One region of the Pseudoalteromonas sp. SG45-3 genome, then DNA from elsewhere that is predicted to be linked to it. Evidence: predicted binding sites of a transcription regulator. Region 1 holds the regulator's gene; the other holds the start of a gene.
What was found. The regulator NrdR, encoded in region 1, represses ribonucleotide reductase genes. The targets are predictions, from matches to a motif close to AAACACNANATNTNGTGTTT.
Positions count from the first base shown of each region.

Region 2: a site for NrdR is predicted at 6,106-6,125, ahead of nrdA (class 1a ribonucleoside-diphosphate reductase subunit alpha). Genes of this name have one in related genera too.

Region 1 covers NZ_JACJEN010000020.1:51,186-63,370, forward strand. Annotated here, with positions in the region: gene H5126_RS17805 (sensor histidine kinase) at 1-762, opposite strand, end outside; gene H5126_RS17810 (response regulator) at 1,118-1,486, shown strand; gene thrA (bifunctional aspartate kinase/homoserine dehydrogenase I) at 1,715-4,132, shown strand; gene thrB (homoserine kinase) at 4,142-5,077, shown strand; gene thrC (threonine synthase) at 5,089-6,372, shown strand; gene glyA (serine hydroxymethyltransferase) at 6,642-7,898, shown strand; gene nrdR (transcriptional regulator NrdR) at 8,267-8,716, shown strand; gene ribD (bifunctional diaminohydroxyphosphoribosylaminopyrimidine deaminase/5-amino-6-(5-phosphoribosylamino)uracil reductase RibD) at 8,719-9,852, shown strand; gene H5126_RS17845 (riboflavin synthase) at 9,869-10,522, shown strand; gene ribBA (bifunctional 3,4-dihydroxy-2-butanone-4-phosphate synthase/GTP cyclohydrolase II) at 10,552-11,664, shown strand; gene ribE (6,7-dimethyl-8-ribityllumazine synthase) at 11,765-12,185, shown strand, end outside.
Region 2 covers NZ_JACJEN010000023.1:47,904-60,088, forward strand. Annotated here, with positions in the region: gene aroA (3-phosphoshikimate 1-carboxyvinyltransferase) at 1-329, opposite strand, end outside; gene serC (3-phosphoserine/phosphohydroxythreonine transaminase) at 329-1,411, opposite strand; gene gyrA (DNA topoisomerase (ATP-hydrolyzing) subunit A) at 1,570-4,269, opposite strand; gene ubiG (bifunctional 2-polyprenyl-6-hydroxyphenol methylase/3-demethylubiquinol 3-O-methyltransferase UbiG) at 4,446-5,156, shown strand; gene H5126_RS18820 (HAD family hydrolase) at 5,156-5,836, shown strand; gene nrdA (class 1a ribonucleoside-diphosphate reductase subunit alpha) at 6,245-8,527, shown strand; gene nrdB (class Ia ribonucleoside-diphosphate reductase subunit beta) at 8,593-9,723, shown strand; gene yfaE (class I ribonucleotide reductase maintenance protein YfaE) at 9,723-9,995, shown strand; gene H5126_RS18840 (DUF1287 domain-containing protein) at 10,031-10,618, opposite strand; gene H5126_RS21575 (hypothetical protein) at 10,646-11,119, opposite strand; gene H5126_RS21580 (alpha/beta fold hydrolase) at 11,405-11,764, shown strand; gene H5126_RS21585 (hypothetical protein) at 11,861-12,185, shown strand, end outside.

The DNA.
Region 1 (12,185 bases):
ACTAATAATAAGTTCTTTTTGGGTGTGCTCAAGCTCTTTTCTGTACTGAACCACTTTATCTATTAGTTTGTTAAACGACTGCTCCATTACTTTTAGTTCGTTATGCTCCTCTGTTTCTATTTCTATGTGTTGTCCTTCTAGCTCATCTAATTCTAGGTTTTCTAGTTGCTCAGTAAGCTCAGCTAAGGGATCTGTAAGAAGCTTTCTAAATGCCATTAAAAATAAAATGATTAAAAAGGTAGTTTTAATCATCGCATTACCAATCAAAAAGTAGATTGATACCATAATTCGGCTTAAAACAACTTCTCGGCTAGAGAACAAGGTAACGTCGCCCACTTGGGTAGCACGGCCAGAAAATTCAAAAATAAGTGGAAAGGTGTAACCAAACAGACCGGATTTCGCGTCTTCTAAAATAGCTTCTTCTTGTACTAACTGTTGGTTATATAGCTTATGTATGTCGAGCGAGCGCCCTAACTGTGAAATAATTTCGCCGCTGTCGTCTCGAACAATAATCCCTTCAATCATGGGAATGGCGAGTAAACCTTCTGCTGTTGTAATTGTTTGCTTGGTATTAAGCTCCCAAATTGCACGTGTTAAGCTACGACTAAAGGTTTTTTGTAATGTACTTAATTCATCACGTATATAGTCTTTAGTATTGAGATATTCAGCAAGCACCTGTCCGCAAGTCACTACGAAGGTAAGCAAAAAATAAACGGATAAAACGCTTGTTAGCAGCTTCTTAGAAAGGCTTTTTTGTAACATGAGTGACTTGTTCATCCTTTGTTATTTTTGTAACGTTACTATTGTAATTTAAAAGTTAGTCAATAAACCTCTAAAAATAAATAAAAAAGTTAAAATTTAATAAGATAAATCTAATTAAGTAGGTATGTAGTATTAATGTAATTAAACTCAGCTATGAATTAGTAAATTTGTTAGACGTTAAGTTTTGTAAGTTTGATTAGAATTTAGTTTCGTTAATCATATTTAAATGAGTTAATTCTATATTTATCATTGCATTGAATTATTAATGCGCTAAGTACTTAGATGCGTGTTAAAGTGTCCTGAGTGCAAAGAAAGATGGTCTTTTAATAACTTTGATGGTTGTGTAGTAGTAAACATGATGAAATTTTCGATATTAGTCTGTGATGATTCTGCTGTTGCTCGTAAACAAGTCGTGCGGTGTTTAAATGAGTGTATAGACGCAGATATACAACAAGCTATAAATGGAGCAAACGCCCTCGATCTTTTAAGAGCACAAAACTTTGATTTACTGTGCCTAGACCTCACCATGCCAGAGGTTGATGGTATACAAGTACTTGAAACTATAAAAACAGAAAAAATAGAGTGCTTTGTGTTGGTTATTTCTGCTGATATACAGGAAAAAATGAAGCAACGAGTCGCCCAACTTGGCGCAATTGATTTTATTGATAAACCTATTAATAAATCAAGCTTGAATGAAATATTGCATAAATTTGGCATTCATTAGGTTTTTTCATGTTAAAAAAGGCTGTTTTATCTTTTAATTTAGGGTTGACAGCATAGCCTTTGTTAAGGCAGTCTTAACATATGAAAACAATTAATCGCGTACTGACCATTATTATTACAACCATCATTCTTACTGGATAGTGGCATAGGTCGGTGCAACAAATTTAAAGGCCTGTGTTCACTTAGAACACAGGCCTTTTTTCGTTTTATGGGATGAGGAACATAAACAATGCGAGTTTTAAAATTTGGTGGGTCTTCACTTGCCGATTATGCATGCTTACAACAGGTAGCTCAGTTAGTTAAAGCACAATTAAAAGATGAAATGTTATTGGTGCTTTCTGCTCCAGGTGGAATGACCGATTCGCTAGTTGCACTTGCAAGTGCTGCAGAGCAAGGCTTAGATTTTTCGAAGCAATGGCAAGCATTAGCGAGTCGTTGTGAAGGCTTAAAAGCTGACGTTGAAAAAAGTGGCGTAGTCGTTACAAGCTGGCCAGACCTAGGCGAGCTTAAAAATAAATTAGATGGCGTGTCGCTTATACAGTGTTGCCCTGATCAAGTTCGCGCATTTGTAATTAGCTTTGGAGAGCGCGTTAGCGTTTCTTTAATGCAGGCTTTATTGAGCTCACAAGATGCAAGGTACTTAGAAGCAACAAGCTGTATTGCTTCAACTGGTGGCTACATTGATGCAGAAGCTGATTTAGTGGCAAGTAAAGCTCGCTTTCAAGCTGTGCTTAAAGAAAACCCTGCAACTATTTATATTATGCCTGGTTTTACGGCGAGTAATGATAAAGGTGAGCTTACGACGCTTGGCCGTAATGGCTCAGATTACTCAGCAGCTATTGCTGCGGCATGTTTAGAAGCTGAGATTTGCCAAATTTGGACTGACGTTGATGGCGTATATAGCGCTGATCCTCGTTATATTAAAAAAGCCACTAAAGTAGATTTTTTATCTTATAAAGAAGCGATGGAGCTTTCTTACTTTGGTGCAAAAGTACTTCACCCAAAAACAATTTTACCGTGTGCTAAAGCAGGCGTGCCATGTGAAATTAAAAATACGCATAACCCAGACGCACAAGGCTCATTAATTGGTAACGATTATTCATCTGATGAGCCCGTAAAAGCGCTTTCTAGCTTACAAGACCTTGCAATGTTAACTGTTTCAGGCCCAGGCATGAAAGGTAAAGTAGGCATGGCATCTAAGGTATTTAACGCGCTTGCTCACGATAACGTATCAATTGTATTGATCACGCAATCATCATGTGAATTTAGTATTAGTTTTTGTGTGCACGAAACAGACCTAGCACTTGCACTCGATGCGCTACAAACTGCATTTGAGCTTGAATTACAAGCAGGGCTTATTGAGCCTGTTCAAGTACAGCGTAATTTAGCCATTGTTACTTTAGTGGGCGACAACATGCGCGCACACCGTGGCTTAGCGGCTAAGTTTTTTGCATCGCTTGCACAAGCGCAAGTAAATATTGTGGCAATTGCACAGGATTCTACAGAAAGTGCTATTTCTGCGGTAATTGATGGTGAGTTATGTAATGACGCTGTAAAAATATGCCATGAAAACTTTTTCACGCATGTGCCGTCAATTGATGTGTTTTTACTAGGTTGTGGCTTAGTAGGGCAAGAGCTTATTAATCAGCTTGAGCGCCAGCAAGCTTGGCTTGAAAAGCGTAATATTAAACTTAACTTGTATGGTGTTGCTAACTCTCGTCAATTACACCTTGATAACGAAGGCATCGCTTTTAGTGATTGGCAGCAAAAATTGGCCTCATCTGAGCAAGCATTTGATTTAAAATTAGTAGAGCAATTTGTTAAGCAAAACCACTTAGTGAATCCGGTATTAGTAGATTGTACATCTTCAGATGCACTTGCTGCGCAGTACGTAGACTTTTTAAATGCAGGTTTTCATGTGGTTGCAGCTAATAAAAAAGCGACAACAAGCTCATACACGTATTACCAAGATTTAATAGCTGCTACGCAAAAGAATAATCGTAAATTTTTATACGAAACTAACGTTGGTGCAGGTTTACCAGTAATCGATAACTTGCAGTCATTATTTGGTGCCGGTGATGAGTTACTAGAGTTTAGCGGTATTTTATCAGGCTCACTTTCGTATATGTTTGGCGCACTTCAAGATGGTTTATCACTTTCTGAGGCAACTATTAAAGCCAAAGAAAGCGGTTTTACTGAGCCAGATCCTCGTGATGATTTATCGGGTACTGATGTAGCACGTAAGTTACTGATCATTGCTCGCGAAGCCGGTATGAAGTTGGAGCTAAGCGATATTGAAGTTGAGTCAGTATTACCACAAGGTTTTGCACAAGGTGATAGCGTTGATGAGTTTATGGCAAAACTACCAAGCCTAGATGCTGATTTTAATGACCGCATTCAAAGTGCTGCGAGCGAAGGAAAGGTACTTCGTTATGTAGGTACAATTAAAGAAGGTCACTGTAAAGTAGGTATTGAGGCTGTTGATGAAAAACATGCGCTTAATGTAATTCGCGATGGCGAAAACGCGCTTGCTATTTTAAGCCAATACTACCAGCCACGTCCGTTTGTAATTCGTGGTTATGGTGCCGGCTCTGAAGTAACAGCAGCGGGTGTATTTGCTGATATTTTAAAAACACTATCGCGCTAGGAGCTCGTTATGATTGAAGTATATGCTCCGGCGTCTATTGGTAATTTTGCAGTGGGTTTTGATGCACTTGGCGCAGCGCTTGCGCCAATCGATGGTAGTTTATTAGGCGATGTAGCTGTTGTAAGTGCAGCACCAAGTGACGAATTTATTTGTACTGGCGACTACGCTCACAAGTTACCAAGTGATGCGAATGAAAACTTAGCGTACCAGTGTTTAGTACATTTTAGAGCGCATGTCGCGCCTGATATGCCAAGCGTAAAGCTCGAGCTTAAAAAGAATTTACCAATTGGATCTGGACTTGGTTCTAGTGCATGCTCGGTCGTGGCTACCTTTGCTGCCCTTGATAAGTTTGCACAAACTAACTTAAGTCAGGTTGAGCTTATTGAGCTTATGGCTGACTTTGAAGCTGTAGTGAGCGGTGGTCGTCATTACGACAACATCACGCCATGCTATTTAGGTGGTTTGCAATTAACAGGTGATTTAATCCCTGATAAATCGATTGCACTGCCTGTTGATGAAAATTGGTACTACGTTGCTGCGTTCCCTGGTTTTTCACTCAACACTGCAAAAGCGCGCTCGGTTTTACCAAAAGAGTTGAGCATGCATGCAAGTGTTGAGTTTGCACAGCGTTTATCGGCATTTAGTAGCTTACTGTTGACTAATCGTTTTGACGATGCACTGAGCATAATGAAAGATGAAATAGCAGAACCTTACCGCGCACCGCTTATTAAAGGTTTTAGTGAAGCCAAAGCAAGCTTACCAGCGTTGGGCGCTGAAATAGTGAGTATTTCGGGCGCAGGACCTACCTTGTTTAGTGTATGTAAAACACTTGAAGCTGCAAAGCAATGCGCGCAGTGGTTAGAGGCAAATTACATTAACGAGCAAGGCTTTTGCCACATTTGTAAATTAGATAACGACGGCACGCGTCAATTAACAGTTTTATAGGATAGGTAGTCATGCAATTACATAATTTAAAAGATAGCTCACAAAAAGTGTCGTTCGTTGAAGCCGTAAAAACAGGTTTGGGTCGTAATCAAGGTGTGTTTTTCCCTGAATCCCTTGCCCCACTGTCCGATGTTCATGCTTTGCTTGATATGGACTTTGTTACACGCAGTGGCAAAATATTATCTCACCTAATTGGTGATGAGCTGCCTAGCGACACTGTGGCACAAATGGTTAAAAATGCATTTAACTTTCCAGTTAAACTGGTGGAAGTTGAAGAGAATACATACTGCTTAGAGTTGTTTCATGGTCCTACGCTTGCGTTTAAAGACTTTGGTGGTCGCTTTATGGCTGAGTGTTTAGCGCAATTTAATAAAGATGAAAAAGTAACTATTTTAACCGCAACATCGGGCGATACTGGTGCAGCCGTTGCACATGCTTTTTATAACAAGCCGAATATCGATGTTGTCATCTTATATCCTAAAGGCAAAATTTCACTTGCTCAGCAAAAGCTATTTACTACGTTAGGTAACAATATTCATTGTTATGCAGTTGATGGCAGTTTTGATGATTGCCAAGAGTTGGTTAAAAATGCCTTTTTAGATGAAGAAGTTAAATCAACACTTGGGCTTAATTCTGCTAATTCAATTAATATTAGCCGTTTAGTTGCTCAGGTTTGTTATTACTTTGAGGCCATTGCACAACTACCAAAAGAAAAACGCGCAACAGCGCATATATCAGTGCCAAGTGGCAACTTTGGTAATGTATGTGCTGCAATGATTGGTGCGGTTATTGGCTTACCTGTAGGTAAATTAAGTGCAACCACCAACCAAAATGATACTGTGCCGCGCTTTATGCTTGATAAAACCTGGACGCCAAACGCAACACTTGAGTCGCTTTCAAATGCAATGGATGTAAGTAAGCCAAACAACTGGCCGCGTGTGCAAACAATGTTAGATAATAACTGGTTTAGCTACGATAATTTTTATTCAACTAGCGTAAACGAGGAAGACACGCAATCGGTGATGAAAAAAATTCAACAAACGGGTTATGTTGCAGAGCCTCACACTGCTATTGCGTACCAAGGTCTTGTTGAAAATCGAGCGCCTGGTGCAGCGGGCATCTTTTTAGCCACAGCTCACCCTGCTAAGTTTAAAGAAAGCGTAGAGGGTATTTTAAATATTGAATTAGGTATGCCAAAACCACTTAGCGACGCACTAGCAAAACCATGTCTAGCAAGCGATATAAAGGCCGATTACGACGCATTACGTACAGAAATACTTGCTAAACTTGGCTAAGTTAATTAATTCAAAAAGGCGGTTAAGCCGCCTTTTTTTATAACTATAGGCTTTTAAATCTAGTGAGTTGCATTTACTAATTAAATGTAGGAAATAGCATTCATTTAAAATCGTTATGGTTTTATAAGAAAATATCATCTTAAAAAGTCTGTGAAATAGTTTCAATCCCTGTTTAAATATCCTCAACTTAAGAGCGTAGGCAAAGAGTCGTTTAAAGCGTACAATAAAGCCTCTAAAAAACACCATACACGTTGCCCTAGGAGACCCCAATGTTAGAACGTAGCATGAATATTTCGGATTTTGATCCAGAGTTATTTGACGCGATAAACAAAGAAACTGCTCGCCAAGAAGAGCACATTGAACTAATCGCTTCAGAAAACTACTGTAGCCCACGCGTACTAGAAGCGCAGGGTTCACAGCTTACAAATAAATACGCAGAAGGTTACCCTGGCAAACGTTATTATGGCGGTTGTGAGCACGTTGATGTTGTTGAGCAATTAGCAATTGACCGTGCTAACGAGTTATTTGGTTCTGACTACGCAAACGTACAACCACATGCTGGTTCGCAAGCTAATGCTGCTGTTTTTCTAGCGCTATTAGAAGCAGGCGACACTGTACTTGGTATGAGCTTAGCTCATGGTGGTCACTTAACTCACGGATCACACGTAAGCTTCTCTGGTAAGCTTTACAATGCAATTCAATACGGACTAGATGAAACAACGGGCGAAATTGATTACGCACAGGTTGAAGCACTAGCACTTGAGCATAAACCAAAAATGATTATTGGTGGTTTCTCAGCGTACTCAGGTATTGTTGATTGGGCTAAATTCCGTGAAATTGCTGACAAAGTAGGTGCTTACCTGTTTGTTGATATGGCTCACGTTGCAGGTTTAATTGCGGCAGGCGTTTACCCAAGCCCAGTTCCTCATGCACATGTTGTAACTACAACTACGCATAAAACACTTGCTGGTCCTCGTGGTGGTTTAATTATCTCTGCATGTGGCGATGAAGCAATCTATAAAAAGCTTAACAGCGCAGTTTTCCCTGGTGGCCAAGGTGGTCCTTTATGTCATGTTATTGCAGCAAAAGCAGTGGCATTTAAAGAAGCGCTTCAACCAGAATTTAAAGTATACCAAACACAAGTTGTTAAAAACGCAAAAGCAATGGTTGCTGTAATGCAAGAGCGCGGCTACAAAATCGTATCTGACAAAACTGAAAACCACTTATTCCTACTCGATTTAATCGATAAAGATATTACTGGTAAAGATGCAGATGCAGCCCTTGGTAACGCTAACATCACAGTTAACAAAAACTCAGTGCCAAACGATCCACGTTCTCCGTTTGTAACATCTGGTTTGCGTATTGGTTCTCCTGCAATCACTCGTCGTGGTTTCAAAGAAGAAGAATCAAAAGAGCTTGCTGGCTGGATTTGTGACGTACTAGATAACATCACTGATGAATCTGTACAGGCGCAAGTTAAAGAAAAAGTAAAAGCAATTTGTGCAAAATTACCTGTTTACGCTTAATTGCATAAGCAGCAGTAATTTAGATCACATAGGCTAGGGGCCTGTTTATCTTTCGAGGTTTAATTTGCAGTAGTATGTTTGGTTTTTAGGCAAGGCAGAGTCTATGTAGTGTGGTTACTCCACACAAATAGGCGATAACGCAGCATAAATGCCAAACATGCACTGCCCTCGGGTTCGTCCTAGGGGCGATTTACTCTTTGTTGCTCGGTTTTTACTTAGCCCACTAGGTTACAAACCTCGCGCCGCGATTAAATCACCCATAGATAGAACAAATTTAATCCTGAAAGGTCAACAGGCCCTATTTTTTTGCTAAGATAAAAGACCGCTATTTAGCGGTCTTTTTTGTTTTAAAACGGAAGTACCGAGCTATGCATTGTCCATTTTGTACCGCAAAAGATACTAAAGTTATTGACTCACGCCTTGTTGGTGGAGGCCATCAAGTTCGCAGGCGCCGTGAGTGCAACGACTGCCATGAGCGCTTTACTACATTTGAAGGCGCTGAACTGGTTATGCCTCGTGTTATTAAACAAGACGGCAGCCGCGAACCATTTAACGAAGATAAATTATTAAATGGCTTAAATCGCGCACTCGAAAAACGCCCAGTGAGCACAGAGCAAGTAGACGAAGTAGTGAATATAATAAAATCGCAGTTGCGTGCTACAGGCGAGCGAGAAATTTCAAGCCATTTGGTTGGTGAATGCATTATGGAAGCCCTCAAAAAGCTCGATAAAGTAGCGTATGTAAGATTTGCCTCTGTTTATCGCTCGTTTGAAGATATACGCGAATTTGGCGAAGAAATTGCCCGCTTAGGGGAGTAACAATGCAAAGCCAAGTTCCTTTTACTGAACATGATGAAATGTATATGGCACGCGCCATAGAACTTGCCAAAAAAGGCCGGTTTACTACCACACCTAACCCTAATGTTGGCTGTGTTTTAGTTAAAAATAATCAAATAATTGGTGAGGGTTTTCATCAATTAGCAGGTCAAGGCCATGCAGAAGTAAATGCACTGGCTGTCGCTGGAAAAAATGCACAAGGTGCAACGGCTTATGTAACGCTTGAACCGTGTAGTCATTATGGCCGTACGCCACCGTGCGCCGAAGGCTTAAAAGCTGCCGGTGTGGTAAAAGTAATTGCTGCTATGGTTGATACAAATCCACAAGTTGCTGGCAAAGGCCTTAAAATACTGAGCGACGCGGGTATTGACGTTGCTTACGGGTTACTCGAATCACAAGCTCGCGCACTTAACGTTGGCTTTTTTAAGCGTATGGAACAAGGCTTACCTTATGTGATTTGCAAAATGGCAGCGAGTATTGATGGTAAAACGGCGCTTAAAAATGGGCAAAGTAAGTGGATCACAAGTCCTGCTGCTCGACAAGACGTACAATTATACCGAGCGAAAAGCTGCGCTATTTTAACCGGTGCCGATACAGTGCTAGTAGACGATGCTAAACTTAATGTGCGACTAAGTGAGCTGCCTTGCACACTGCCTACTGATTTGCCGCTTCGCCAGCCCGTGCGTGTTATAATTGACTCTCAAAACCGTTTAACACCTGACCTTGCTTTATTTGAAATCCAAAGTGATGTAATAATATTTACGACTAAGGTTGATAAATCATTGCAATGGCCGCATTTTGTAAAGCATATTGAAGTTAGTGAAAGTAACGGTAAAGTTGATTTACAAGCCGTTTTAGAAAAACTTGGGCAACTGCAGTTTAATAATGTTTGGCTTGAAGCTGGCGCAACACTTGCTGGTAAAATGACAGAGCTTAATTTAGTTGACGAGTTTGTTTTTTATTTAGCGCCTAAACTAATGGGCCATGATGCAAAAAGTTTAGTTAATTTTCCTGAATTGACGAGTATGCAGAACACCGTTGATTTAACATTTAATGAATGTGCGCGCATTGGTGACGATTTACGTATCACCGCGTCAAAACTCATTAAAATCACTTAATAAAAAGAGTAGTGCTATGTTTACTGGGATAATAGAAGCCACAGGCAAAATTGCTTTATTACAAAAAAAACAAGGCGACTTAGCCATTCGTATCCAAAGTACTGATCTTGATATGACAGACGTAAAGTTAGGTGACAGCATTGCAACTAATGGTGTTTGCTTAACTGTAGTTGATAAACATATTGATGGTTTTAGTGCGGATTTATCTAATGAGACGATTAGTTTGACCGGTTTTGCTCACTATGCTTTAGGACAAACGGTGAATCTTGAAAAAGCCATGCAACCTGTTTCTCGTTTAGGCGGTCATTTAGTGTCTGGCCATGTTGATGGTATCGCAACAATTACAAGTATTACAGCAAACGCCAGAGCAACAGAATATTGGCTTACAACTGACGAAAATTTAATGAAATACATTCCTTACAAAGGTTCGGTATGTATTGATGGTATAAGCCTGACAGTAAACGCTGTAGAGGGTAATAAATTCAAATTAACAATTGTCCCACACACGAGTGAGCAAACCACAATTGCTCATTTTAAAGTAGGTACCCAAGTTAATTTAGAAGTCGATCAAATTGCACGTTATTTAGAGCGCCTTATAAAGGGTGCAGAGCAACCAACGGGCTCTGATATTTCGATGAGCTTACTCGCTAAAGCGGGTTTTATTAAATAACGAAACTGACAACTTACACGAGCAAATTTATGAATTTACACAGCGCGCAAGAAATCATCGACAATATTAAAGCCGGTAAAATGGTTATTTTAATGGATGATGAAGATAGAGAAAATGAAGGCGATTTAATAATAGCAGCTGAGCATATTAGCGCAGAAGCGATTAATTTCATGGCTACCCATGGCCGTGGTTTAATTTGTTTAACCATGACGCAAGAGCGTTGCGAGCAACTTGATTTACCGTTAATGGTTAAAAACAATGGTGCAGCATTTTCTACTAACTTTACAATGTCGATAGAAGCATCAAAAGGTGTTACAACCGGTATTTCAGCAGCAGACAGAGCACGTACAGTGCAAGCGGCTATAGCTAAAGGCGCAGTCCCAAGTGATATTGTTCAGCCTGGACATATTTTTCCTATTATGGCGCAACCTGGTGGCGTATTAACTCGCGCAGGACACACTGAAGCGGGCTGTGATTTAGCGCGTTTAGCTGGGCTTGAAGCATCATCTGTTATTGTTGAAATACTTAATGCTGACGGCACTATGGCACGTCGCCCTGATTTAGAAGTTTTTGCGAAAGAGCACGATATTAAAATTGGCACCATTGCTGATTTAATCGAATACCGCAACTTAAACGAAACAACAATTGAGCAAGTAGCAAAATGTAAGTTACCAACTGTTCATGGTGAATTTGATTTAGTTACTTACAAAGACACAATTGACGGCCAATTACATTACGTATTACTCAAAGGCGATATAAAAGATCAAGAGCCGACAAATGTGCGTGTACATTTGCAAAGTACCTTTAATGATATTCTACTTTCAGACAGAAGTGCTGACCGTAGCTGGGGCCTTTCAGAAGCAATGGCTTATATCGCTAAAAATGAAGGTGCTTTAGTTATTTTAGGTAAGCAAGAAAGCACTGAAGAGTTAGAGGCAACTGTGAAAGCATTTGCAGCAGCTGATGCTGGCGAAAGCGTTACGCCACGTAAATTCAAAGGTACATCTCGTACTGTTGGCGTAGGTTCGCAAATACTTGCCGATCTTGGAATTAAACAAATGCGATTAATGAGTCGCCCTAAAAAGTACCATGCACTTTCGGGCTTTCATTTAGAAGTTGTTGATTACGTTGAGCCACAATAAGCATCACGCTTAAACTAGGCTATTATTTTATTTTTATGGTATGATGCGCAGCAATTTTTGCGCAATCGCAACCGCTTGAACTTATTTTTAGGGTTATCAAATGAAAATTATTGAAGGTAATAAGTACGCTCCAGGCAAAAAATTTGCCATTGTCATTTCTCGTTTTAATGACTTTATTGGTAGCAGCCTCCTTGCAGGTGCTGTTGATGAGCTAAAACGCACAGGTGGCGTATCAGATGACGACATTACCGTTATTTATGTGCCAGGCGCGGTAGAATTACCTTTAGCGGCTAAACGCGTTGCGGCAAAAAAAGAGTATGATGCAATCATCGCATTAGGCGTAGTGATCAGAGGTGGTACACCACACTTTGACCTAGTTGCTGGCGAATCAAACAAAGGTCTTGCGCAAGTATCACTTGAGTATGATATCCCGGTTGCATTTGGCGTATTAACCACAGAAAGCATTGAACAAGCAATTGAGCGTGCTGGCACCAAAATGGGCAATAAAGGCGGCGAAGCTG
Region 2 (12,185 bases), on a different contig from region 1:
CCAGCAACGGCAGCAAGTACTGCCGTTAAAGGTCTATAAGCAGTACCCGCATTACCTAAAAACAATGGCTCAGTCGGTGTATTAAACACACCACTAACACCCTCTACGGTGGCTACAGTGCGGTCATCATTTAAAGTTACATTTACACCTAATAACTTTAAGGCGCCCAGCATATGGCGTATATCGTCACTATCAAGTAAGTTTTCTACAACGGTAGTACCGCTTGCAAGTGCTGCTAATAATAAAATTCTGTTCGATAGACTCTTTGAACCTGGTAGGGTTACTGTGCCATTTACTCTAGAAATAGGTTCTAAACGAAGCTGCTCCATTAGCTGTGCTCCTTTGCAAAAGCAGCCATAAAGTCTACAAGTGCTTGAACACCTTCAATAGGCATTGCGTTATAAATACTTGCGCGCATACCGCCCACAATTCTGTGGCCTTCAAGAGCGAGTAACCCTGCATCTTTAGACTGAGCAACAAACTTATCATTTAAGCTTTCATCATTAAGCCAAAACGGAACATTCATACGTGAACGGCAATGTTTAGCTACTTTATTGGTATAAAAGCTCGATTCATCAATAAAGTCATAAAGTAGCTGCGCTTTAGCAATATTTTGAACTTCCATCGCTTTTACGCCACCATTACTTTCAAGCCATTGAAATACTTCAGCAGCTAAATACCAAGCAAATGTGGGAGGCGTGTTAAACATGCTGCCTTGTTTTGCTTCTAATGCGTAATCTAAAATGCCTGGCTTAGGTAAGCCTTCACGCTCAAGTAATGTTTTACGAACAATAACGATTGATATGCCCGACGGGCCGATATTTTTTTGCGCACCAGCGTAAATTAAATCAAATTTATTAACGTCTATTTCGCGTGATAAAATAGTTGACGACATATCAGCAACGATCGGTGCAGTTGGGTGGCTTGGTACATCAAAAATTTCTAAGCCGTCAACCGTTTCGTTAGGGCAATAGTGAATGTAAGATGCATCTTCTGGTAGCACCCAATCAGCAACCTGTTTAATAGAAAACTCGCCATTGGCATCATTACGCACATCAATAGAGGTTGCTTGAGTAAACTTGTTGGCCTCGTCTGTTGCACTTTTTGACCACACGCCGTTTTCGCAATAAACCGCAGCTTTGCCTTCTTGGTGTAAATTTAATGGCACAGCACTAAACTGACCACGACCACCACCATGCATAAACAGCACTTCAAATTCATCACTGATATTCATTAGGCGACGAAGGCTGGCTTCACATTTAGCTGTAAGGGCTAAAAACTCTTTGCTACGATGGCTTATTTCCATCACAGACACACCTAAATCTTGCCAATCTAGAAACTCTTTTTGTGCTTTTTTCATAACCGCTTGCGGAAGCATAGCTGGCCCCGCACAAAAATTATATTTACTCATTACCTTTGCCTCATTCCAGTAATTTAACTACTAAGCATGGATGCTCAATACCCACCCACTAAACCTTTGAGTTTTAGTGAATGAATATAACTTCACACCCTATTAATTTTTTTCAACAACATTAAAAAAAGCGGCCAAGGCCGCTTTTTCAATATCAATTATTCTGAAGGAGGATTATCATCCGCTACTTCATCAATAACCGTATCTACAGTTTCAACGTCTTCAATATCAATCAAGTCACTTTCTGTAACTTCAATCTCTTCTATACGTTGTAAACCAACTACTTGCTCTTCGTCAATAGTTCTGATCAAAATAACACCTTGGGTGTTACGTCCAACCGTAGAAACTTCATTAACGCGAGTACGTACTAAGGTACCACGATTTGAAATAATCATGATTTCGTCGTTATCATCAACTTGTACAGCGCCAACAACAGCACCGTTACGCTCACTCACCTTGATAGATACAACACCCTGTGTTGCACGGCTCTTAGATGGGTAATCTTCTAGTTGTGTACGCTTACCGTAACCATTTTCAGTTACCGTTAAAATAGCACCGTCAGTTTTTGGTACAATTAACGATACTACGCGTTGATCATCGGCCATTTTAATACCACGAACACCTGTAGCGGTACGACCCATTGGGCGAACACCTTTGAAACGAATCTCAGGGTTACCTTCTTCGTCTAATACTGGGTTACCGTTTTCATCAACAACTGTTGTTTCTTCAGCTTCTTTAAAGCGTACAACTTTACCTGCATCAGTGAACAACATAATTTCGTTGCTACCATCGGTAATATCAACACCAATCAGGCTATCGCCATCATTTAAGTTAACAGCAATAATACCGCTTGCACGTTGACGACTGTAAGCCGTTAATGGTGTTTTCTTAACTGTACCAAATGCTGTTGCCATAAAGATGTATTTATCTTCTGCGTACTCGCGTACTGGCAATATAGCAGTAATACGTTCATCAGCTTCAAGTGGTAACAAGTTAACAATTGGCTTACCGCGCGCTGCACGACTCGCTAGTGGTAACTGATATACTTTAAGCCAATATAAACGACCGGCCGTAGAGAAACACAATATAGTATCGTGTGTATTTGCAACTAATAGACGTTCGATGAAATCTTCATCTTTCATCTTCGTTGCTGACTTACCTTTACCACCACGACGCTGTGCTTCGTAATCAGACAATGCTTGATACTTCACATAACCTTCGTGAGAAAGCGTTACTACTACGTTTTCTTCGGTAATTAAGTCTTCAAGGCTGATATCGTGAGCAGCTGCATTAATTTCAGTGCGACGCTCATCACCATATTGCTCTTTAATTTCAACTAGCTCGTCACGTATAACTTCCATTAAACGCTCAGGAGTTGCCAAAATATAAAGTAGTTCAGCAATTAGTTCTAATAACGCTTGGTATTCGGTCAAGATTTTTTCGTGTTCAAGACCTGTTAGCTTATGTAAACGCAAATCAAGAATTGCTTGAGCTTGTTGCTCAGAGATATAATATTGACCATCGCGAATACCAAGTTCGCTTGCTAACCAATCTGGACGAGCAACATTGTCTTCACCTGCTTTTTCAAGCATACCTTTTACATTACCTAATTCCCACGGACGCGCTGTTAAAGCAATTTTAGCTTCAGCAGGTGTAGGGGATTTACGAATAAGTTCGATAATTGGGTCAATGTTCGCAAGCGCAATCGCTAAGCCTTCAAGCGTGTGTGCACGGTCACGGGCTTTACGTAAATCAAATACTGTACGACGAGTTACTACTTCACGACGGTGAATAATAAACTCTTCTAACATTTCTTTTAAATTGAAACATTTAGGTTGGTTATTAATTAGCGCAACCATATTCATACCAAACACAGTTTGTAACTGAGTTTGTGAATACAAGTTGTTTAAAATAACTTCGCCTACGTCACCACGTTTGATTTCAATAACGATACGCATACCGTCTTTATCTGATTCATCACGTAGCGCACTAATACCTTCAATTTTCTTATCTTTAACCAGCTCAGCAATTTTTTCAATTAAACGAGCTTTATTAACTTGATAAGGAATTTCGTGAACGATGATTGTTTCACGGCCTGTTTTTTCATCGGTTTCGATGTCGGCGCGTGCACGCATGTACACTTTACCACGGCCAGTTAAGTAGGCTTGTTCAATACCCTTCTTACCGTTGATAATTGCAGCCGTTGGGAAATCAGGACCAGGAATATAATCCATTAACTCTAAAATAGTTAAATCTGGATTTTGAATAAGTGCCAAACAACCATTTACAACTTCAGTTAAGTTATGTGGTGGTATATTTGTAGCCATACCTACTGCAATACCTGACGAACCATTCACTAATAAATTAGGAACTTTCGTTGGTAAAACATCAGGGATGAACTCAGTGCCATCGTAGTTAGGAACGAAATCAACCGTTTCTTTTTCAAGATCGGCTAATAACTCATGCGACATTTTAGCCATACGTACTTCTGTATAACGCATTGCCGCTGCTGAATCACCATCAACCGAACCGAAGTTACCTTGGCCATCTACTAGCATATAACGCAGTGAGAATGGCTGAGCCATACGAACTATCGTGTCATAAACTGCACTGTCGCCGTGTGGGTGGTATTTACCGATTACGTCACCGACCACACGGGCCGATTTTTTGTAAGGCTTGTTCCAGTCATTACTAAGCTCGTTCATTGCAAACAAAACGCGGCGATGAACAGGTTTTAAGCCGTCACGTACGTCTGGTAATGCACGTCCTACAATTACGCTCATTGCGTAATCTAAGTAGGAGTTTTTTAACTCGTCTTCAATATTGACTGGCAGAATTTCATTGGCGAGATCAGTCATTTGATATCACATTCCTTCAGTATCAGCTCTCAACAACCCGGTATTGGGTATTAAGAGTATTGTTATTATTTCTAACAGCCATGCTATCACAATTAATTTTAATTTACAGGCGCAAAACTTTGCGATTTATCAATTTAGCCCTATATAATGGCCTCAGATTGACGAGGAAGTATTTTATGACCGAACATCAAAATGTAGATCACGCAGAAATAGCAAAATTTGAAGCCATCGCCGAGCGTTGGTGGGACCTAGACGGAGAATTCAAACCTCTTCACGAAATTAACCCGTTACGTTTAGACTTTATAGCAAACAAAACGCAAGGCTTATTCGATAAAGAAACACTCGATGTTGGCTGTGGTGGCGGTATTTTAAGCCAAAGCATGGCGCGCATGGGCGCAAAAGTAACTGGCATCGACATGGGGCAAGAGCCTTTAACTGTTGCTAAGTTGCACAGTTTAGAAACTGGCATAAATGTAGATTACATAAAAGTGCCAGCAGAAGAGTTTGCTTCGCAAAACCCAGAGCGCTTTGATGTAATAACCTGTATGGAAATGCTTGAGCACGTTCCCGACCCAGCATCTATCATTCATGCCGTAGCTGCACTTGCCAAACCAGGCGCAGACGTGTTTTTTTCAACCCTAAACAAAACACCTAAAGCATATTTATACGCTATTGTTGGTGCTGAAAAGCTTTTAAAAATGGTGCCTGAAGGTACACACGACCATAAAAAGTTTATAAAACCTGCACAGCTTATTACATGGGCAGAGCAAGCGGGTTTAAAAGTTCGTGCAAGTACAGGCCTTTCTTATAACCCACTATCAAAGCAATATACGCTCAATAGTGACGTTAGCGTAAATTACATACTGTACTTTGAGAAGTTAGCTTAATGGCTAACTCTCAAGCCCCCCTCCCCCTTATTGAGTACGATGCATTTTTATTTGATTTAGACGGCACTCTACTCGACACCGCTGATGATTTAGGTGCGGCTTTAAATGCAGTTCTCATTAATAATAAAATAGAGCCTGTTAGTAGTGATGTATACCGTCCTGCGGCATCTAACGGCGCAGGCGCATTATTAGAGGCTGGTTTTAAAGAGTTATGGGACACACAACCTCAAAGCGAGCTTATTAAGCAATTAGTTGACGAATACGCTGCAAACATAGCAAATCACACACATTGCTTCAGCGGTGTTGAATCGTTGCTTATTGCCCTTGATCAGAAAAAGATCAAATGGGGGATCATGACTAACAAACCAGGGTTTTTAACTGATCCTTTAGTGGCAGCAATTCCCGCATTGAAAAATGCTAGTGTAGTAATAAGTGGCGACACCTTAGCTGAAGCTAAGCCATCCCCTTTACCGCTGCTACACTGTGCAAAGCTTATGGGAGTGCAACCAAAACGCTGTTTGTACATTGGTGATGCACAGCGAGACATACAAGCAGGCAAAGCCGCAGGTATGCGCACAGCAACGGCACTTTGGGGTTACATACCAAGTATTGATGAAGCCAACAGCTGGAATGCTGATTTTAACTGGCAAAGCCCAATTGATGGTTTTAACCATATATAGTGCCATGTTAATTAATAAACACTATATATTGTGATTGTGTTAGTTTTTACGCAAAGCTTGCTGATAAAAAAAGCAGTCAAAATTTATTTTTAAAATGCGTAAATTTAGCAGATCATTAGTTGATTTTTGCATATTTCAACTTAAATGATTGTTCGAAGGTGAGTATCTACTAACACAAATACGTTATCCCGAAGTTATCCACAAATAGGGGCAATTATGTCCCTTGCAAAACAACTCAGACCACACTATCTTGTGATCTCTAAATTGAACAACACCAGATATTGTGGCCAAATGTTATTCAATTAAATTCGCAAATATGGCGAAACTTATAATAAATGAGTATATACCTTGCCCCGGCGAGGTATAAAGCATTGGTCAAAATACATAATTCCCAAGGAATACAGGCAAATGAACCAACAGTTATCTGTAAGCAAACGTGACGGGCGTAAAGAGCCTCTTGATCTGGATAAGATCCATCGCGTTATTGAGTGGGCCGCCGAAGGTTTAAACAACGTTTCGGTTTCGCAAGTTGAATTAAAGTCGCACATTCAGTTTTACGACGGTATTCGTACTAAAGACATTCACGAAACCATCATTAAAGCAGCAGCGGATCAGATTTCAAAAGAATCGCCTGATTACCAATACTTAGCTGCACGTTTAGCTGTATTCCATTTACGTAAAAAAGCGTACGGTCAATTTGAGCCACCACGTTTATTTGACCACGTAACAAAAATGGTTGGCGATAAACGCTACGATGCTCATTTACTAGTAGATTACACAGAGCAAGAGTTAGATGAGCTTGATGCATACCTTGATCATTCTCGCGATCTTAACTTTAGCTACGCTGCTGTAAAGCAACTTGAAGGTAAGTACCTCGTTCAAAACCGTGTATCGGGTGAAATATACGAAAGTGCACAGTTTTTATATATTTTAGTTGCGGCAAGCTTATTTTCAGATTACCCACGTGAAACACGTACTGATTACATTAAACGTTTTTACGATGCAGTATCTTTATTTAAAATATCTCTACCAACGCCAATTATGTCGGGTGTACGTACGCCTACTCGCCAGTTTAGCTCGTGTGTATTGATTGAATGTGGCGACAGCCTTGATTCAATCAATGCAACGTCGTCAGCTATTGTTAAATACGTTTCACAACGTGCGGGAATTGGTATTAACGCAGGTAGAATACGTGCGCTAGGTAGCCATATTCGTAACGGCGAAGCGTATCACACAGGTTGTATCCCTTTTTATAAGCACTTTCAAACAGCGGTTAAAAGTTGTTCACAAGGTGGTGTACGTGGCGGCGCAGCAACATTATTCTACCCGCTTTGGCATTTAGAAGTAGAGAACCTACTTGTACTTAAAAATAACCGTGGTGTAGACGACAATCGCGTTCGCCACCTAGATTACGGCGTACAGTTTAATAAATTAATGTACTCTCGTTTAATTAAAGACGACTACATTACGTTATTTAGCCCATCAGATGTGCCTGGCCTTTATGATGCATTTTTTGAAGACCAAGCTGAGTTTGACGCACTTTACGTTAAATACGAACAAGACGAGTCTATTCGTAAAAAACGCATTAAAGCCATTGAGCTTTTCTCAATGTTTGCGCAAGAGCGTGCAAGTACTGGTCGTATTTATTTACAAAATGTGGATCACTGTAATACACACAGCCCATTTATTTCTAAAGTTGCGCCAATTCGCCAATCTAACTTATGTTTAGAAATTGCATTGCCAACTAAGCCACTTAATAACGTAAATGACGAAGAAGGCGAAATCGCCCTTTGTACACTTTCTGCGTTTAACCTAGGTGCAATAGAGTCACTTGATGAGCTTGAAGAGCTAGCTGAACTTGCAGTACGCGCACTTGATAACTTACTTGATTTCCAAGACTACCCTGTACCGGCTGCTAAAAATGCAACTATGGGTCGTCGTACACTAGGAATAGGCGTAATTAACTACGCATACTACCTAGCTAAAAACGGTAAGCGTTATTCTGATGGCAGCGCTAATGCATTAACGCATAAAACCTTTGAAGCCATTCAATATTACTTGATGAAAGCATCAAACGAGCTTGCTAAAGAACGTGGCGCATGTCCTAAGTTTAACGAGACAACGTATTCACAAGGTATTATGCCAACAGATACGTACAAACGTGATTTAGATAAAATTTGTGATGAGCCACTTCATCTTGATTGGGATACACTACGTGCAAGTATTAAAGAGCACGGTATGCGTAACTCAACACTAAGTGCATTAATGCCATCAGAAACATCGTCGCAAATCTCTAACGCAACTAACGGTATTGAGCCACCACGTGGACATATTAGCGTTAAAGCAAGTAAAGACGGTATTTTAAAACAAGTTGTTCCTGAGTATGAGCGTTTAAAAGATCAGTACGAGCTACTATGGGACATTCCATCAAACGATGGTTATCTACAACTTGTTGGCATAATGCAAAAATTTGTTGACCAAACAATTTCTGCAAATACAAATTATGATCCAAACAAGTTCGAAGGCGGTAAAGTACCTATGCAAGTCTTATTAAAAGACTTACTAAGCGCGTACAAACTAGGTGTTAAAACCTTGTATTACCACAATACTCGCGACGGCGCCTCAGATTCACAAGAAGATGCTCCAGAAGTGGAAGATGACGATTGTGAAGGCGGCGCGTGTAAAATATAACTGCTGATTTTTATTTTAAGCGGGCATTTAGCCCGCTTTTTCTGATAGTTTTTTGAGTGATAAACATGTCTTATACTACTTTTAGCCGAAACCATAATAACCAAATGCAAGAGCCAATGTTTTTTGGCCAAACTGTAAACGTATCTCGTTACGACCAACAAAAATACCCAATTTTTGAAAAGTTAATTGAAAAGCAACTGTCTTTCTTTTGGCGTCCTGAGGAAGTAGATGTAAGTAAAGACCGTTTAGACTTTCAAGCATTACCAGATCACGAAAAGCATATATTTTTAAGCAACTTAAAATACCAAACACTGCTTGATAGTGTACAAGGTCGTTCGCCAAACGTGGCTCTACTTCCAATTGTATCGCTACCAGAGCTTGAAACATGGATAGAAACATGGGCGTTCAGTGAAACAATTCACAGCCGTTCATACACGCATATTATCCGTAACGTAACACAAGCACCTGAGCTTATTTTTGATGACATTGTTAGCAACGATAAAATTAGCGAACGTGCTGATGCCGTAACTAAATACTACGATGACTTAATTAACTCTGTATCGCTTTACAACTTATACGGTGAAGGCAAACACGAGATTAACGGTAAAACAGTTATCATTAATTTATTTGAGCTTAAAAAGAAACTTTACCTGGCTATGATGTCGGTAAATATTCTTGAAGCGATTCGCTTTTACGTAAGCTTTGCATGTTCGTTTGCATTTGCTGAGCGCGAGCTAATGGAAGGTAACGCTAAAATCATCAAGCTAATTGCACGCGATGAAGCACTTCACCTTTCTGGTACTCAGCATATTTTAAACATTATGCAAGACGGTAAGGACGACCCAGAAATGGCGATTGTTGCTGCCCAGTGCCGCGACGAAGCAATTAAAATGTTTGTTGATGCTGCAGAGCAAGAAAAAGAGTGGGCCGAATACTTATTTAAAGATGGTTCGATGATTGGCTTAAATAAACATATTTTATGTCAGTACGTTGAATACATTACCAATGCACGTATGACTGCGATTGGTTTGCCAGCACAGTTTGAAAATAACAGTAACCCTATCCCGTGGATAAACTCGTGGTTAGTGTCTGATAACGTGCAAGTAGCACCACAAGAAGCAGAAATAAGCTCATACCTTGTTGGTCAAATAGACTCTCAAGTTGATGCATCAGAATTTGGTGATTTTGATTTATAATGAGTGATAAGTCTACTGCAAGCATAACGCTTGCAGAAAACAGCCAGTGTATAGAATTTATCGCTGGCTGCCCTTCTCTTCTACACTGCTTAGAATCCATGAAAATAGACGTCGCATTCCAATGCCGTGAAGGCTATTGCGGCGCTTGTAGAGCAACTTTAGTATCAGGCAGTGTTGAGTATAACGAAGAGCCACTTGCGTTTGTACGTGAAGGCGAAATACTGTTGTGCTGCTGTAAACCCAATGGCAATGTAAGTATTGATCTGAAATAAAAATCAATACTTACATCCATCGTTTATTAAACTTATCAATAGTGTGGAACGAACCGGTAATGTCCGGTAATTTTATAATCAAAAAGCATATCGCTTTTTTGCGGACCACGCCCTATATTATGCACAATAAGTGGGTTACCCGTATCTTGAGATAACTCATTAATCACCATACCTATATGAGGTAAATTACCTGGTAACATCCACGTTACTATATCGCCGGTTTTATAATCACTCACTTTGTTGGATTTACTCAATACGTTTGCATGGCGCTCAAAGTAAGCTTGTAAATTTGGAACACGTCGGTGATCTATATTTTTATCAGGCTTAGTTAAGCCCCAAATACGTTTAGATGGATACAGCGCAAAGTTTTTTTGCATGTCTTCATGCACGAGTTTCTGTAAATCGATTCCCAACTTTCTGTAACTTCTAATTATTACATCGGTGCACACACCTATATTTTTAGGTACATCCCCACCAGGGTAGCCAATAGAGCGATAAGCGCCGTCGTAAGTCACATCATGAGTTGTACGCTCAAGCAGAGCTGAAACAATATCTTCTTCAAACGATGCTGCATTACTATTAATACACGCTAAAGTAAGTAAACACCCAATAATTCTGTACATATAAACTCCTTTCAACCTAAAATTGAGTTACAGCGTTTGGGCTACGTGCCTAAGCACGTCTATTTTATTGCCTTTACTTGCAAATTGCGTATCCAGCGCATATGCCATTTTTTCAAGCGGAGCGTCGTTATATCCTACATGTTGGATTTCGCTAATGTAACGCATCATAAACGCGTCTGGACCAAGTTTAAGCCACTGCGCTACATGCACAAGCTCATGAAAATGAACCCTCAAATCTTTTGCAACCTCAGGAAGTAGATAATAGGTATTTTTATACGTGATACCTGCTGCATCCATATCTACAAAATCGCCTAAACCCATTTCTCGCAGACCCGCAAAGTCAGGTTTTGGTATTTTATCAACCACAACGTAAAAGGCATTTTTTAAAAATTCGACAGGATAAAACCCTGCAAACTCACTAGCAAATTTCTCACAGCTAATTCTTTGGGTTTTATATTTAATATTTGTTGCATCAATCCATTGTTCTATTTGTTCGAGCACGTCCTTTCTCCAAAATACTAGCTTAACGCTGTACACATTCTGTAAGCTAACAAATTAATAATAACAAAAGTAAATTAACGAATCTCTTTTTTAAATTACAAAAAGCTGCTAAAAAACCACTTACCCTCTAATCAACTATATATTTGGTAATGTGCTTTAAAAACACAGGTATTGTTACTGTGTCCTTATTAGTAATAACTTGTAATTATTAACTGAATGCAATTGTGTAAATAACGGGTCTGGTAAATTAATAAAACGTCATTACCAAAAAAAACGAGTTTACTTATGCACCCAGATATACAAAAAATTCTTAAAGTAAAACCTGCTCACATCGTTTCATTTATTGTATTTTTATTAGTTTCAATGTCTACGCTTACCGCTCAGGTATATGCCGCTGATGCAGTATGGCCTTCAAAAACCACTTACAAATATGCAAATGTAAACTGTAAAAAGATATTTTACCGAGAAGCTGGCGCGCAGCATAAGCAAACCATTGTACTTTTACATGGGTATCCGTCGTCTTCACACAGCTACCGAGAATTGATCCCACTCTTATCAGGTCGTTATCATGTGATTGCACCTGATTATTTAGGCTCTGGTTATAGCGCACGCCCAAACCCAAAAACTCAAAAATATACTTTTTAATTTCTAGCTCAATACGTTGAAGGATTACTAACAACACTTAAAGTAAAGCGCTACAGCCTTTATATACACGACTTTGGAGCTCCTGTGGGCTTTAGAATGTTGTTAAATAACCCAAATAAACTTGATGCACTTATTGTACAAAATGGTAATGCGTATTTAGAGGGGCTAACCCTACCGAGGCAAGCTTTTTTTAAAGCCGCGAATGAGGACAAATCACAAGCGCAGAGTGATAAAATTTATTCGTTCACGTCTAATAAAGCCATTATTAATAAGCAATATTTACGAAACGTACAAAGTAACCCAGAAGTAATGAGCCCTAATAGCTGGATGCACGATCTTCACTTTTTACAAACTAAATCCGATAGAGTAATTCAAGTACAATTGCTACAAGATTACTACAATAACCTTCTCGACTACCCTA